Regions from separate parts of the Micromonospora sp. NPDC005710 genome, predicted to be linked through region 2. Evidence: riboswitches for the same ligand, from Rfam matches in the RefSeq annotation. Region 2 holds a riboswitch; each other region holds the start of a gene.

Region 1 (3,473 bases), on a different contig from region 2:
CTCAGCAGCGACACGTTCAGCTACACCGTCCAGGCCCGGTGTTCACTCGCCGAGGCGGCCGCACTGCTCAGCGACCTCACCCGGCAGGGCGAACTGCATCCGCTGATCGTCCGGGTCCGCCAGGTGCCGCCCCGGCCGGGCGCCCTGGCCAGCTACACGATCAACGACAGGTTGGCGGCCGGTCCGCTGCGCTTCCGGACCACCTACCACGCGGACGTGCTGGTCAGCGAGGCCGACGAGATCGTCATGGTGGCCCGCCAGTGGCCGGCCACGACAGTGCGCAACCACACCCGACTGCACGCCGAGGCGGACGGCCTGGTCCGCATCGATGTCGAGATCACCCTGACCGCGCCGACGCCGCTGTTCCGCTACGCGTTCCGCCAGGCCCGGGCCGCTCACCTAGCCCTCGCCACCCGGCTGGGCGCGGCCCTCGACCGCCCCAACAATCCCCCCCACCCCTAACCCACCCCCGAACCCCACCCCGCCCGCTGCCGCCGATCTTGCAGTCTCGGTTGTCGATATCCGAGGGATGCCCCAAATGTCGGCACAGTAAGTGCAAGATCGACGAGTCGCGCGGGGCGGGGCAGGGCGGGGTGCCGCTAGATCTTTGCTGAGGCGCGATAACGGCTCGGGCGGGCGGTTCGAGCGGTGGTGCGCCGGCCCCACGGCTTGTACGTGGACAGCACCGTCGCGATGATCATCAGGCTGGTCGACACCGCCGGCGCGATGACCAGGTCGGCGCGCTCGCGTGCGGGCAGGGCGGCACCGACCGCTCCGGCGTGGCGCAGGTTCGGGGTGAGCAGGAACAGCACCAGCCCGACCATCACCGTGGTGAGTACGAGTTTCACCAGCACCCAGCGGTGGCGCAGCAGGCCCCACGGGGTGAGCAGCGAACTGGCGACGCCGATCAGCCAGACCAGGACGCTCAGCGGCGCGAACAGCACGGTGCCGACCAGGGCGGTCACCGGATAGACCACCGCCGGGTCGGCGCCCCGCTGGACGGCGATGCCGAGGGTGAGCAGCACCAGGTCGGCGCCCAGCCAGCCGAGCGAGGTGACGAGGTGCAGTGTGAGCAGCGCCTTGCGGGTGGTGGGTCGGATCCGAGGCATACCGCGATGCTGCCCGCCGGCCCTTGCCGGGTCGTCCGACGAGCGACGACATCAGGGGTACGCCCGGCGACGTAGTCCCTTCCCGGACGCAGGTGATGCCTGTGAGTCATCACGATGACTCACAGGCATCACGACGCGTGGGTCAGTAGACCGACAGGTGTACGTGGTTCGTGTGATCGGTCGACGGGGTTCCGTGCGCCCCGCTGTACGACTTCCACCCGCTGCTGGGCAGCCAGATCTGCCTGTACCAGATCACGTAGAGCACGGCGAGCCGGTCGGCGTTGCGGATGAAGTACGCGGCCAGGTTGTTGCCGTACGTCTTGTCGCCGCCGGTGGCGTTTCCGCCGAAGCCGTTCTTCTGGGCGGCGAAGTCGCAGGCCCGGCCTTTCGGATGTTCACCGGAGCCGCTCGGGCGGTGGCACGAGACGTACCTGGTGAAGCCGGCGGCCTTGGCCTGGTTGAGCGCGTGCAGGGTGCGCGGGGTGATGCAGCCGCTGGCCGGCGTGGGGTCGTTGACGCTGCACGACTCGGACGGCCAGGAGCCGTCGGAGTTGCGCGGCGCCGCCTTCGCGTTGGCGCTGGAGGTGCCCCGGTTGGAGCCGGCGTCGGCGGTGGTCTGCGGCTTGGGTGTGGTGGCCACGGTCAGGGCCCGCTCGGCCTGGTCCTTGCGTTTGGCCATCACCGCTACCTGCTTGCGCTGCTCGTTGATCTCGCCGTTCAGGGCGACCCGGGTGCGGTTGGCCTTGTCCTTGCTGGCCAGCAGGTCGCGCAGCACCCGGTCCTCGTTGGCGGCCACGGCGTCCAGCGCGGCTGCGCGGTCCATGAAGCCTTCCGGGGTGTTGCTGTTGAGCAGCGCCGACATCGCGCCGAGCCGGCCGGTGCGGTACGCCACCTCGGCGATCTCGCCGACCTTGCCGTTGCGCTGCTCGATCTCGACCTCGATGGTCTTCAGTTGGGTGGCGAGTTCCTGCTGCCGTCGTACGGACGTGTCCAGGGCGCGCTTCGCGTCCAGGTAGCCCTTGCTGGCCGCCTCGAGTTGGGCGCGCAACGCCGGGGTGCCGCCCTCCTCGTCGGAGTCGGGTGCGGCGGCTCGCAGGCCGGTCGGGGGAGCGGCCGAGGCGGTGCCGGCCGGCATCGCGACGCCGAGGGTGAACATCGCGACGATCAGGGCCGCCAGTCGGGCGGCGGGTGGTCGTGCTGGTGCCACTGCGCATGTCCTTCCGTCAGCCGCCGACCGGGTTAGCTGACGGGTTCGGGACGGAAGATCCCTACCGCTGACGCGGATACACCCCAGGAACATGGTTCCCCGGTTCGCCCAGGAGGGCGATTAGGCGGCGACCACCACCGGCGCCGGGAGGCGCCTCCTGGTGGAGGTCGGAACCGAGCCTACCGGTGCCGGTGGGGCGGCTGCAGCCAATGTGACGGACGGTGCGTGCGTCATGACAGAAAATGACGGCCAGGTCACCATTCGATGGAGCCGCACGCGCCGGAGGCGGCCCCGGGCTCGATCTGCAGGGTGGCGTGCTCGATGCGGAAGTCGTCGTGCAGCGCGGTACGCGCTGCGGTGAGCACCGCGCCGACCTCCGCGCCGGGTGCCATGGTCAGGTGTGCGGAGGCCACGTCCATGCCGGAGGTGAGTGTCCAGACGTGCAGGTCATGCACCTCGACGACACCGGGAACGGCGGCCAGTCGGTCGTGCACGGCGGTGACCTGGAGGTGTTCCGGGGCGGCCTGCACGAGGATGCGGACGGCGGCGCGGGCCAGCCGCCAGGTGCGCGGCAGGATGAACACGCCGATGGCGACTGCGACGAGGGGGTCGGCCCACCACCAGTCGGTGACGGTGATGAGCAGTGCCGCGCCGATGACGCCGAGCGAGCCGAGCAGGTCGCCGAGCACTTCCAGGTAGGCGCCCTGGAGGTTGATGCTTTCCCGGGCCCCGGCACGCAGGAGGGCGAAGGCGGTGACGTTCGCGAGCAGGCCGAGCACGGCGACCACGAGCATCGGGCCGGTGATGACCTGGTGCGGGTCGCCGAAGCGGCGGATCGCCTCGATCACGACGTAGATCGCGACGCCGGAGAGCAGGACGGCGTTTGCCAGCGCGGCGAGCACCTCGAGTCGGTAGAGCCCGAAGGTGCGCTGCGGGTCGCCGGTGGCCCGCCGGGTCGCCGTGATCGCGGCGAGCGCCATCCCGATGCCGAGCACGTCGGTGAACATGTGCCCGGCGTCGGAGAGCAGGGCGAGTGAGCCGGTGTGCAGGGCGGCCACCGCCTCGACCACCATCAGGGTGGCGAGCAGCCCGAACGCCGCCCAGAGTCGACCTCGGTGCTGGTGTGCGGCATTGGCGACGGACCCGTGGTGGTGGTC
Region 2 (3,473 bases):
GCCCCGCGGGGGTGATGACCGGGGAGACCGGATGGACGCGGGGCCCGCCGTCGGCACGGACCGTGGCCAGATAGCCGAAGCCCGGCCCGTACTGCTGGAGGAGAACGCGGATCCCGTCGGCGAGTCGGGGCTCGTCGGCGGCGAATTCGGACCAGGAAGCCATGCGGGCATTCTATCGAACAAATGTACGAGCAGCGACCTCGACGCGCTGGTCACCAGCACCGAATCCGGCCACTTTTGGCGGCGCGGCTATGGTGGTCCGATGCTGCTCTCCGACCGCGACCTGGTCTCCGAGATCAAGGCCGGCACGCTGGGCCTGGAGCCGTTCGAGCCCACCCTGGTGCAACCGTCCAGCATCGACGTCCGGCTCGATCGGCTGTTCCGGGTCTTCAACAACCACCTCTACACCCACATCGACCCCGCGATGCAGCAGGACGACCTGACGTCGGTGGTCGAGGTCCCCGATGGCGAGCCGTTCGTCCTGCACCCGGGGGAGTTCGTGCTCGCCTCGACGCTGGAGGTCATCTCGCTCGGTGACCAGCTCGCCGGCCGGCTGGAGGGCAAGAGCTCCCTGGGCCGACTCGGGTTGCTCACGCACTCCACCGCCGGTTTCATCGACCCGGGCTTCTCCGGTCACGTGACGCTGGAGCTCTCGAACGTGGCGAACCTGCCGATCACGCTCTGGCCGGGCATGAAGATCGGGCAGCTGTGCATCTTCCGGCTCTCCTCGCCGGCCGAGCACCCGTACGGCTCGGTGGTCTACGGCTCGCGCTACCAGGGCCAGCGGGGGCCGACGCCCAGCCGCGCCTGGCAGCACTGGCGCACCTGGCCCACCCGCTGAGACCCACCCCCCTGAGACCGAGCCGCTGAGACCGACCCCGCTGAGACCAGGACGACGAGGGCCCGCCGCGAACGTGATCGCGACGGGCCCCTCGGTCACCCGGGGTCAGCCTGGGCGGCCGTAGCTGTGGATCGGGCCGTCGTCGACCTTCTTCATCTTGACCGGTTGACCGGCCTGCGATGCGTGCACCACCCAGCCGCCGCCGACGTACATACCGACGTGGTGGATGTCGCTGTAGTAGAAGACCAGGTCGCCGGGGCGCAGGTCTCCCCTGCTGACGTTCTTGGTGACGCGGCTCTGCGCGGCGGCGTTGTGCGGCAGCGACACGCCGGCCTTCGCCCAGGCGGCCAGCATCAGGCCGGAGCAGTCGTACGAGTTCGGGCCCTCGGCACCCCAGACGTAGGGCTTGCCGATCTGCGCGCAGGCGAACTTGACAGCGGTGCCCGCGGCGCCGCCGGGGTAGCTGCCCGGGCAGGGTGCCGGACGCAGTGGACCACCGCCGCCGTTGCCGTACACCTTGAGGCGCAGCTTCTGCAGGCGGTCGATCTCTTCGTTGATCTGCTTCTTCTTCGCCGCGAGCTGAGTTTCGGTGCGGGTCAGTTGCGCCACCATCTCGTCCAGCGGCGCCTTCTGCGCAGCCAGCTGGTCACGGAGGTCGGCGACCTCGCGTACGTCCTTCTGCTGGTTGTGCGCGAAGCGGTCGAGCATTTCGAGCTGGCCGACGACCTCGCTGGGCGACCGACTGCCCAGCACCGCGTTGACAGTGGAGACGTTCTCGCCCTTGTAGGCGCGTACCGCCAGGGCGCTGACCTTGTCCATCGCGGCGTCGACCTGACGCTCCAGCGGGGTGATCCGGGCGGCCAGCGCGTCGGCCTGCTTGCGCTTCGCGGCGAGGTCGGTGCGGGTGGCGTTGTGCCGTTCGATGATCGGTTCGAGCTTGTTCCAGTCGGCGTCGATCTGGCGCTCGATCTCGGCGACGGAAGGGTCGGCGTGGGCCGCCGTGGCGCTGCCGGTCAGGACGACGGCGATGCCGGCCAGCGCGGCGAGTGCGGTGGTGAAGCGGGACCAGCGTGGGCGCGGCACTGTCGACGCCGGAGCGGCTGATGCCGACCGCTCGGACGACGGCCGCGGGGCATGGAGTGCCACCGGGGTTCCGTACTCCTTCTTCCTGACCGCCTACCGGGTTAGCTGACGGGTTCGGGCGGGAAGTCGGCGCCCTACCGCAGTGGCTGCGGATTCACCCCGAGGGACCTGGGTCCCCGGTTCGCTCGGAAACGACTCGGCGGTGTCGGTCCGTTACCGCCCGGGCTGGGCGGAGCTGATGTCGGGCCGACGAATGACCAGAGTAGAGACGCCTGTTACCGATCCGCAACCCGTGTGGCGGTGACACTCCGTACCGATCGGGCGAGGTCACCGACAGTGTGTGAAGAATTCTTTCCACAGGCTTCGATAGATGGAAAGGTATTGACGCGACCTCCCGGACGGCGCGATGGTGACCTGAACTCACTCCGCAAGAATCTAGGGGGTTCGATGCACCATCCAACCCTGTCGACCGGCTGGCGGGCACTGCTCGTCGCCACCGTCGTCGCCGCCTCGACCACTGTGCCACTCTCCGTCGGCCCGGCCGCCGCCGCGCCCAGCACCGACCGCCAGCAGCAGTACGCCGCCGCGGCTGGCGACTACGGCGTACCGAGCGTCGTACTGCTCGGCGTCTCCTACCTGGAGTCGCGCTGGGACACCAACGCCGGCACACCGAGCACCAGTGGCGGCTACGGCCCGATGCACCTGACCGACGCGCGGCACGTGGCCGCGCTTCCGGCGGGGGGTCACCACGACTCCGGGGCCGAGGACCCCCGCGGGGACGACTCCCGGCCCGCCCTGGTGCCCGCGCCGCAGCCGGTCGAGGCGCCCGCCCCGTCCACCGCCGCGTTGCAGACCGTGGACGCCGCCGCCGCACTGACCGGTGTCACCGCCGAGGCACTGCGCACCGACGCGGGCCTCAACATCCGGGGCGGCGCCGCGCTGCTGAGCGCGTACCAGAGGGATCTGGGTGCGCCGGTCGGCACCGGCACCGACCCGGCGGCCTGGTACGGCGCGGTGGCCCGTTACTCGGGCGCGGACAGCGCCGACGCCGCGGCGGCCTTCGCCGACGAGGTCTTCACCACCATCGGCGCGGGCCAGTCCCGGACGACCGACGATGGCCAGCGGGTCAGCCTGCCGGCCCAGTCGGTGCGGCCCGAGCGTTCCTGGTTGGACCGGCTGGGCCTGCGCCGGCTGGCCCGCCCGGACGGGGTGGAGTGCCCGCTCACCATCTCCTGCGAGTGGATCCCGGCGCCCTACGAGGCGTTCGGTGACGGGGACTACGGCAACCACGACCTCTCCGACCGACCCGCGCGGCAGAAGATCGAGTACATAGTCATCCACGACACCGAGGCGAGTTGGGCGACGACCCTCAAACTCGTCCAGGACCCGACCTACGTGAGCTGGCACTATTCGCTGCGCTCGGTCGACGGGCACATCGCCCAGCACGTGAAGACCAAAGACGTCGGTTGGCACGCCGGCAACTGGTACGTCAACGCGAAGTCGATCGGGCTGGAACACGAGGGCTTCGCCGCGCAGGGGACCTGGTACA
Region 3 (3,473 bases), on a different contig from region 2:
GGTGCAGGCGGCCCGGGAGTCCGCCTCGACCGGTACCGCACCCAGTGGCCATCTGCGCGCGGTGGTCGACGCTGTGCTGCCCAGCCTGCGCCGGGCCGAGGCCGAAGGCGTGGACGACATCGACGGCATCGTCGACATCCACATCGCGCAGACCGTCGAGACGTTGCTCAGCCAGTCCCCGGTGCTGGCCGACGAGGTGGCGCAGGGGCGGTGCGCGGTGGTGGGGGTGTCCTACCGGCTGGCCGCCGGAGCGGTGCGCCCGGTGGCCGCCGTGCCGGCTGGCTTCGCGACGCTCGACACGCCGACCGGGTCCACCGACCCGGCCGCGCCGGCCACCGTCTGACGCGACGAGGGCCGCTCCGCGTGACGCGGAACGGCCCTCGACGGGAATCGTGCGGGGTCAGAGCAGCGACATGTGCACGTGGTCGGTGTGGTTCGACGGCCCGCTGTACGAACTCCAGCCGGTGGCCGGGAACCAGATCTGCCGGTTCCAGATCACGTAGTAGATGCCGAGCCGGTCGGCGTTACGGATGAGGAACGCGGCCACGTTGTTGCCGTACGTCCGGGTGTCCACGTTGTGCCAGGGGGCGAAGCCGCTCTTCTGGAGCGACCAGTCGCAGGCGCGGCCCTTCGGGTGCTCCCACGGCCCGCCGGAGCGGTAGCAGCCGACGAACCGGTTGAAGCCGGCCGCCTTGACCTCCTTGTACGCGTGCAGCGTGCGCGGCGTGACGCAGCCGGACGTGGTGGGGTCGTTCTCGCTGCACGACTGGGGCTTCCAGTCACCGTCGGCACTGCGACCCGGGCCGATCTTCGCGACCTTGGAGGTGGCGTCCACCAGGCCGCCGGTGAAGCCCTTCCCGCCGACGAGGGAGAGCGCCTTGTCGGCCTCGCTCTTCCGCTTGGCCATCAGGGCGGTCTGCTTCTGCTGCTCGCGGACCTCGGTGTCGAGCGCCAACTTGGCCTGCTCGGCGCGGGCCTTCACGACGTTGACCTCGGCGAGCTTCTTCTCGTTGACCATGTTCATCTCGTCGAGCATCCCGGCGCGTTGAACGAACGAGTCGGGCGCATCGCTCTCCAGCAGCATCGCGACCGCGCCGATCCGGCCGGTCCGGTACGCCTGGGCGGCGATCTGCCCGACCTGCGGGGCCAACGCGTCCAGGTCGGCCTTGGCCCGGTTGACCTCCGCCGCCAACTCGCCCTGCCGCTTCTTGGACTTGTCCAACTTGGACTTGGCGGCGGAGTAGTCGCGGTTGGCCTGTTCGATGACGTCGTTGAGTAGCTTGGGCTCGCCGTCCTCCTCATGCCCGGACGGTGTGGGGTTCGTCGGGGCGGCGTGCGCCGGGAGCGGCCCGGCGAGCACTGTGAGTGCGGCGATCGCGGCCACCACGGGTGTCATCCAGCGGCGTAGGGGTGCCGTCACAATGTTCCCTTCCGTCGACCGCCGACCGGGTTAGCTGACGGGTTCGGGGCGGAAGTGGCCCCTACCGCTGACGCGGATTCACCCCAGGTACCTGGGTCCCCGGCTCGCCGGTTGGCGATTGGGCGGTGGCACCGCAGGCGCCGCTTCGCGCCTTCATCGGTGACCGGCAGCGAGGTTACCCGAGAGTCGACCGGGTCAGCTACGCCTGGATGCCGACCAAAAGCGTCATTTCGCCATAGCGTTGAGTGACCAGTGACGCGGTTCTCAGGGTGGATGCCCGATCTGGTCACGCTGAGGAGTGTCACCATGCCGTATCCGTGCTCCTGTTCGACTCCGGCCACCTGTCGGTGGCCTCGGGTGGGGGTGCGGTCCGCGTCCGGCCCGGCTCGTCGGAGCCGGTCGTGCGCGGTGAGCTGAGTGCGGCGAGTGCCTCGGTGCGGTCCGGCTGGGGCCGGGGCGCGGGAGCGTCGACGGACGGTGCGGCATCGATCCGACCGGCGGCGGTCACCACGGCGGCCAGTCCGGTCGTCAGTGGTACGGCGGCGATCAGACCGAGGGTGGCGACAGCGCTGCGGACGATCTCCTGTGCGAGGAATTCACTCGTCAGGATCTGCCCGATCGGCCGCGAGTCGGCGGTGAGCAGGAGCAGCAGGGGCAGCGACGCGCCGGCGTACGCCAGCACGATGGTGTTGACAGTGGAGGCGATGTGCGCGCGGCCGACCCGGGTGGCCGCCCGGTACAGCTGCAACCGGGTCAGCCCGGGGTTGGCGTTCGCCAGCTCGGTGACTGTCGCCGCCTGGGTGACTGTCACGTCGTCCAGCACCCCGAGTGATCCGATGATGATGCCGGCGAGCAGCAGGCCGTGCAGGTCCACGTCGCCCTGGAACATCGACAGGGTGGTGGCGTCCTCGCTGCCGAAGCCGGTGAGGTGGGTCGCGGCAGTGGCGATGGTGGCGAGCACACCGGTCAGCACCAGGCTGCCCAGGGTGCCGAGCACCGCGACCGAGGTCTGTGCGGTGACCCCGTGCGTCAGGTAGAGCACCACGAACATGATCAGAGCCGCGCCCACCACCGCCACCAGCAGTGGTGACCGGCCGGCGCTGATGCCCGGCAGCACGAACGTGAGCAGGATGGCGAAGCTGGCGGCCAGGCCGGCGAGCGCGGCCAGACCTCGCCACCTGCCGAACGCGACGATCGCTGCCGCGAAGACCACCGCAAGCCACACCATCGGGGTGCCGCGTTGGTGCTCGGCGATGTTCCAGTTGCTCGTGGTCGGGTCGGTGGGGTCGGTCAGCTCGACCAGGATGACCTCGTCGCCGACGGCGACCCGCGGTGCGCCCGGTCCGTCGGGCACCGGTGTGCGTACCTGTTGGCCGGCGGTTGGTCCGTCGTCCACCCGGACGTCGACGGTGCCGCACCGGCCGTCGCCGATCCTCGGGGTGCCCTCGGGTGCGGACGGCGCCGGCGGGCACGGCTCGCTCACCACCCGGGTGACAGTGCCGGGGTAGCGCGGCACGTCCGCACCACCGTCGGTCTGCGGTGCCCCGCCGCGCGGCCACAGCAGCACTGCCGCGAGCACTGTGGCGACGAAGAGGGGGACCACGGTCACGACGAGGATCCGTCGCACCCGTGGTGGGGCGGACGGCGCGGGATGACTGTGGTCGGCGGCCAAGGTGGAAACTCCCAACGATCCGGTGCGGGGTACGGGTCAGCGGGCCGGACGGTTCACCGGTCGCTGTGGAAACGCGGCGAACGGTGGGTCGGATCGCTGCCTGATGGCCCATTGATCACGGACGGTCAGTGCCCAGCCGGGTCGGCCGGGGGCGACGCCATGGCGTGGGGGCGCCGGTGCCCGGCTGTGCGGCGGCATACGGGAGGTCATCGTGGGAGATGCTAACCAGCCGACCTGGGGGTCGCCGGTCGTGGCGGAGTGTCGGGTACCCGCACCGACCGCGTGGCGGCCCGGGCGGTCAGCCGCGCTTCATGAGCCGACCGACCGCCGCCATCATCTCGGTGGCCATCTCGTCGGCCCGACCCTCGGCGGCACCCTCGT
Region 4 (3,473 bases), on a different contig from region 2:
GTCGGCAGCCTCCTGCCGGCAGGTGGGGTCGCACCGTGCGGCGCGCTCGGCGACACCGCCCGAGGCCGCCGAACGGTCGGCTGCGGCATGCTCGGTCGACGCGCCGGTGGCTCGTCCCGGCGACCAGGGCGTCGTCGCGGCCGGCGTGCTGCCGGTCCGCTCGGCCGGGCCGGACCGGCTGCCCCTCGTCCACGCGGCGAGCAATCGGGCTTCCCGGGCCCCACCGGCGCGCTGAGCCACCGGGACGACAGTCCCCTCACCGCGCCCCGTCGACAGACCTGCTTCCCACCCCGCCGCCCCGTGGCCCACAGTGGCCCGCGAGCCGGCGCGGCTCCCATCGCACTGCTCTCTCCCCGAGGTGCCGACCATGGAGACCGTCGTCTTCTACCAGTTCGTGACCGAGGTGCCGCAGGCCGCCGCCATCTGGTCGACGCTGTTCCTGCTGACCCTGGGTCTGCTCACCGTGCTGGCCGCCCGCCCCGAACGGGAACGGCCCACCGACGATCCGCCCCCGGCCGAGCCCACCGCCCGGGAGGTGGCCGCCGCCGAGGCCGTCGACAGGCGCCGCTACGCCGAGGAGGTGGCGGTGGCCGCGGCCGGCGCGGCCACCACCGCCCGGCGCCGACGCGCCGCCTGGCTGACCGCTCAGGAGCAACTGGAGAGGGCCTGGGCCGGGTACGACGAGGCGGACGCCGTCGCGCGTCGCTTCGCGGGGGCCGGGGCGGTGCCCACCCCGCAGACCCCGCACACCCCCACCGAGTACGCCGCCCGGGAACGCTACCTGCACCGCGCGGCGATGGCGGCGTACTGGCGGGGCGACCTCACCATGGCCCAGCTCGGCGACGTGTTCGGACACCGGCGCGGTTGGGATCCCCGGCGACACCCGGTCGAGCAGGAGGTGCTGATCAGCCGGGTGGTCCGGGACGCGCGGCGGGCCGACTACCAGGTGGCCGCCGCCCGTGAACGGGCCGTCTGGCGCGACGCGGAGTTGGCCGCCGAGTCGGCTCGCACTCTCGCCGAGGAGGCGTACGCGGCGGCGGCCCGCCTGCGCCCGACCCCGCTGCCCGCTCGCCGGTCGGTGGCCCGGGCGATGCGACCCGCCGTCGTGACACGGTGGCTCCCGGCCCGGGTGAGTTGAGCCCGATCTGTGATGTGAGGCCGCTCACCCAATAGCGGAATCGGACGGTCGACGCGATCGGTGGCATTGTTCTCGCGATTATGGTCGCCTTCTTCGCGGCCTGTCCGGTTGTCGACCACAGGCGCCACCGTAACCGGTTGTCCCATCGAGTCACATCATCGGCAATACGCGCAGAAATTGTCGCGTCAATTGGGGTTTACGCAGGTGAACCTGGCTTGGCAGGGCGTGGAGAGGCCAGTAGTGTCGTCCCGTCCGGTGCGGTAACCGATCGCAAGACGCGACGCCGCGCCGACCCGCTCAATCGTGATCAACGAACCGGGGACCCATCAGTAAGTCCGGGGTGAATCCGCGAGCCACGGCCCGCGGTAGGGCGATCTTCCCGCCCGAATCCGTCAGCTAACCCGGTAGGCGGTGTCGGAAGGAGTCCCATCCTCGTGCAGCACCTTTCCACCCCTCGGCTGTTCCCTCGCCTCCACGGCGCGGCGGTGCACCCGCTCATTCGTCACACGACGGTGAGCTGACCCCCGGGTCATCGCCTTACCCGCCCGGCCGCGCCGGGCGTTCCCCTGAGCGGTTCACCATCCGCGGACCACTGTCCGCGCGCTGGCGCCTGCCCGGATACCGGTCCGGCCCCGGTGTGCCGCTCACCCCCCGATCCGTGGAGGACCCCGTGAAGCACACAGTGAAGCGCCAGCTCCGCCGCCTCGCCACCGAGCGCCCGTACCAGATCGTTGCCGCCTCCGCCGCGGCCCTCGCCATCGCCACCACCACCGGCGCCCTGCTCACCACCGCCGACGACGCCCCGGCCGGCCACCGCCCCGCGACCACCGTCGCCGAGATGCGCAGCGACGTCGCCGCCTCCCAGGGCGAGGTGACTGACGCGTCCCCGTCGGCCAGCGCCGCGCCGACCACCGCCGCCCCGACCACCACCGCCGCCTCGCCCGCCGCCAAGGCCAAGAGCAACCCGGACCTCACCCGTAAGCCGACGCCGCCGAAGCCCCCCGCGACCAAGGTGCTCGACTACGACTACGAGGCGCAGAACACCTACTACAACTGCGGGCCGGCGGCCACCCGCAACGCGCTCAGCGCGAGCGGGATCGACCGCACCCAGGAGGAACTCGGCGCCGAACTCGGCACCACCGAGATGGGCACCAACTCGGCCGAGGACACCACCCGGGTGCTCAACGCCGAGGTGAAGGGCTCCCCGTACCGGACCCGGATGTTCCTCGGCGCACCCAGCTCCGCCCAGATGGACCGCCTCCAGGCCGACGTGGTGACTGCCATCACCGACGGCCGTGGCGTGGTGGCCAACGTCGTCGGAGACGCCACCGACACCGACGGCAGCTGGCACTCCTACGGCGGCGGGCACTACATCGCCGTCGTCGGCTACAAGGACAACGGTCGCACCGTGCGGATCGCCGACTCGGCGAACCCGAGCGACCCGTCGTACTGGATCACCACGATCGACCTGGCCAACTGGATCGCCAGCCGGGGCTACTCCGCCTGACCCAGGCACCCTGACCGCCGCGGGCGCCGTCTCCCACAAGGGGCCGGCGCCCGCGGCGTCTGTCCGCGCGGCCCGCCGTCCACGGCTCTCGTACCGGGTCGTGAACCGTGGAAGACTGCGACAGTGGTGGAGAAGACGGGTGGTCCCGCCGGCCGTGGGCCGGTCCTGCTGCTGCTGCACGGCATGGGCGCGACCGGGGACGTGTGGTTGCCGTGGGCTCCGTACCTTGAGCAGCACTGGCCCGGGCGGTGGCTGGCACCGGACCTCGCCGGCCACGGCTGGGCGCAGCCCCTGCCGTCGTACTCCTTCGCGGGCTTCGCTCGGCAGATCGCCCAGGCCCTCGCCCCCGACGACCGGCTGGTGGTGCTCGGGCACTCGCTGGGTGGGGTGGTCGGCCTGGCGCTGGCCGCCCGCGATACCGGAACGCCAGTGGACGCGGTGGTCGGGCTGGGCATCAAGACGGCCTGGTCACCCGCTGAGCTGGCCCGCGCCGCCGAGGTCGCCGCCCGCCCGGTGAGCTGGTTCGCCAGCCGCAGCGAGGCGGCCCGCCGCCACCTGCGCGTCGCCGGACTGGCCGGCCTGGTGTCGCCGGACCACCCGGTGGTCGACGCCGGGCTGCGTCAGGTCGACGGCCGGTGGCGCCTCGCCATGGACCCGGGAGCCTTCGCCGTCGGCGAGCCCGACCTGGCCGCGCTGCTGGCGGCGACCGACGTGCCGGTGGTGCTGGCACGCGGGGAGAACGACCCGATGGTCACCGACGAACAGCTCAAGGAGTACGGCGTACCGGTCGCCACCCTGCCCGGTCTCGGGCACAACGCGCACGTGGAG

Evidence for each region. A riboswitch is a leader RNA that binds a small molecule or an ion and turns the genes downstream of it on or off. The one in region 2 is predicted to bind cyclic di-AMP.
Region 1: linked by a shared signal. The riboswitch ahead of ABZ406_RS12010 (hypothetical protein) and the one ahead of ABZ406_RS16710 (NlpC/P60 family protein) in region 2 are both predicted to bind cyclic di-AMP.
Region 3: linked by a shared signal. The riboswitch ahead of ABZ406_RS11110 (hypothetical protein) and the one ahead of ABZ406_RS16710 (NlpC/P60 family protein) in region 2 are both predicted to bind cyclic di-AMP.
Region 4: linked by a shared signal. The riboswitch ahead of ABZ406_RS07190 (C39 family peptidase) and the one ahead of ABZ406_RS16710 (NlpC/P60 family protein) in region 2 are both predicted to bind cyclic di-AMP.

What each region holds. Positions count from the first base shown of each region.
Region 1 covers NZ_JBEXYP010000007.1:120,234-123,706, forward strand. The annotation lists gene ABZ406_RS12000 (SRPBCC family protein) at 1-462, shown strand, start outside; gene ABZ406_RS12005 (hypothetical protein) at 600-1,109, opposite strand; gene ABZ406_RS12010 (hypothetical protein) at 1,252-2,265, opposite strand; cyclic di-AMP (ydaO/yuaA leader) riboswitch at 2,322-2,453, opposite strand; gene ABZ406_RS12015 (cation diffusion facilitator family transporter) at 2,571-3,473, opposite strand, start outside.
Region 2 covers NZ_JBEXYP010000011.1:22,224-25,696, forward strand. The annotation lists gene ABZ406_RS16700 (pyridoxamine 5'-phosphate oxidase family protein) at 1-163, opposite strand, end outside; gene dcd (dCTP deaminase) at 263-841, shown strand; gene ABZ406_RS16710 (NlpC/P60 family protein) at 947-1,987, opposite strand; cyclic di-AMP (ydaO/yuaA leader) riboswitch at 2,001-2,136, opposite strand; gene ABZ406_RS16715 (N-acetylmuramoyl-L-alanine amidase) at 2,372-3,473, shown strand, end outside.
Region 3 covers NZ_JBEXYP010000006.1:241,796-245,268, reverse strand. The annotation lists gene ABZ406_RS11115 (carbonic anhydrase) at 1-343, shown strand, start outside; gene ABZ406_RS11110 (hypothetical protein) at 401-1,420, opposite strand; cyclic di-AMP (ydaO/yuaA leader) riboswitch at 1,425-1,555, opposite strand; gene ABZ406_RS11105 (YibE/F family protein) at 1,722-3,092, opposite strand; gene ABZ406_RS11100 (metal-sensitive transcriptional regulator) at 3,391-3,473, opposite strand, start outside.
Region 4 covers NZ_JBEXYP010000004.1:155,679-159,151, forward strand. The annotation lists gene ABZ406_RS07180 (hypothetical protein) at 1-235, shown strand, start outside; gene ABZ406_RS07185 (hypothetical protein) at 368-1,138, shown strand; cyclic di-AMP (ydaO/yuaA leader) riboswitch at 1,423-1,564, shown strand; gene ABZ406_RS07190 (C39 family peptidase) at 1,797-2,645, shown strand; gene ABZ406_RS07195 (alpha/beta fold hydrolase) at 2,769-3,473, shown strand, end outside.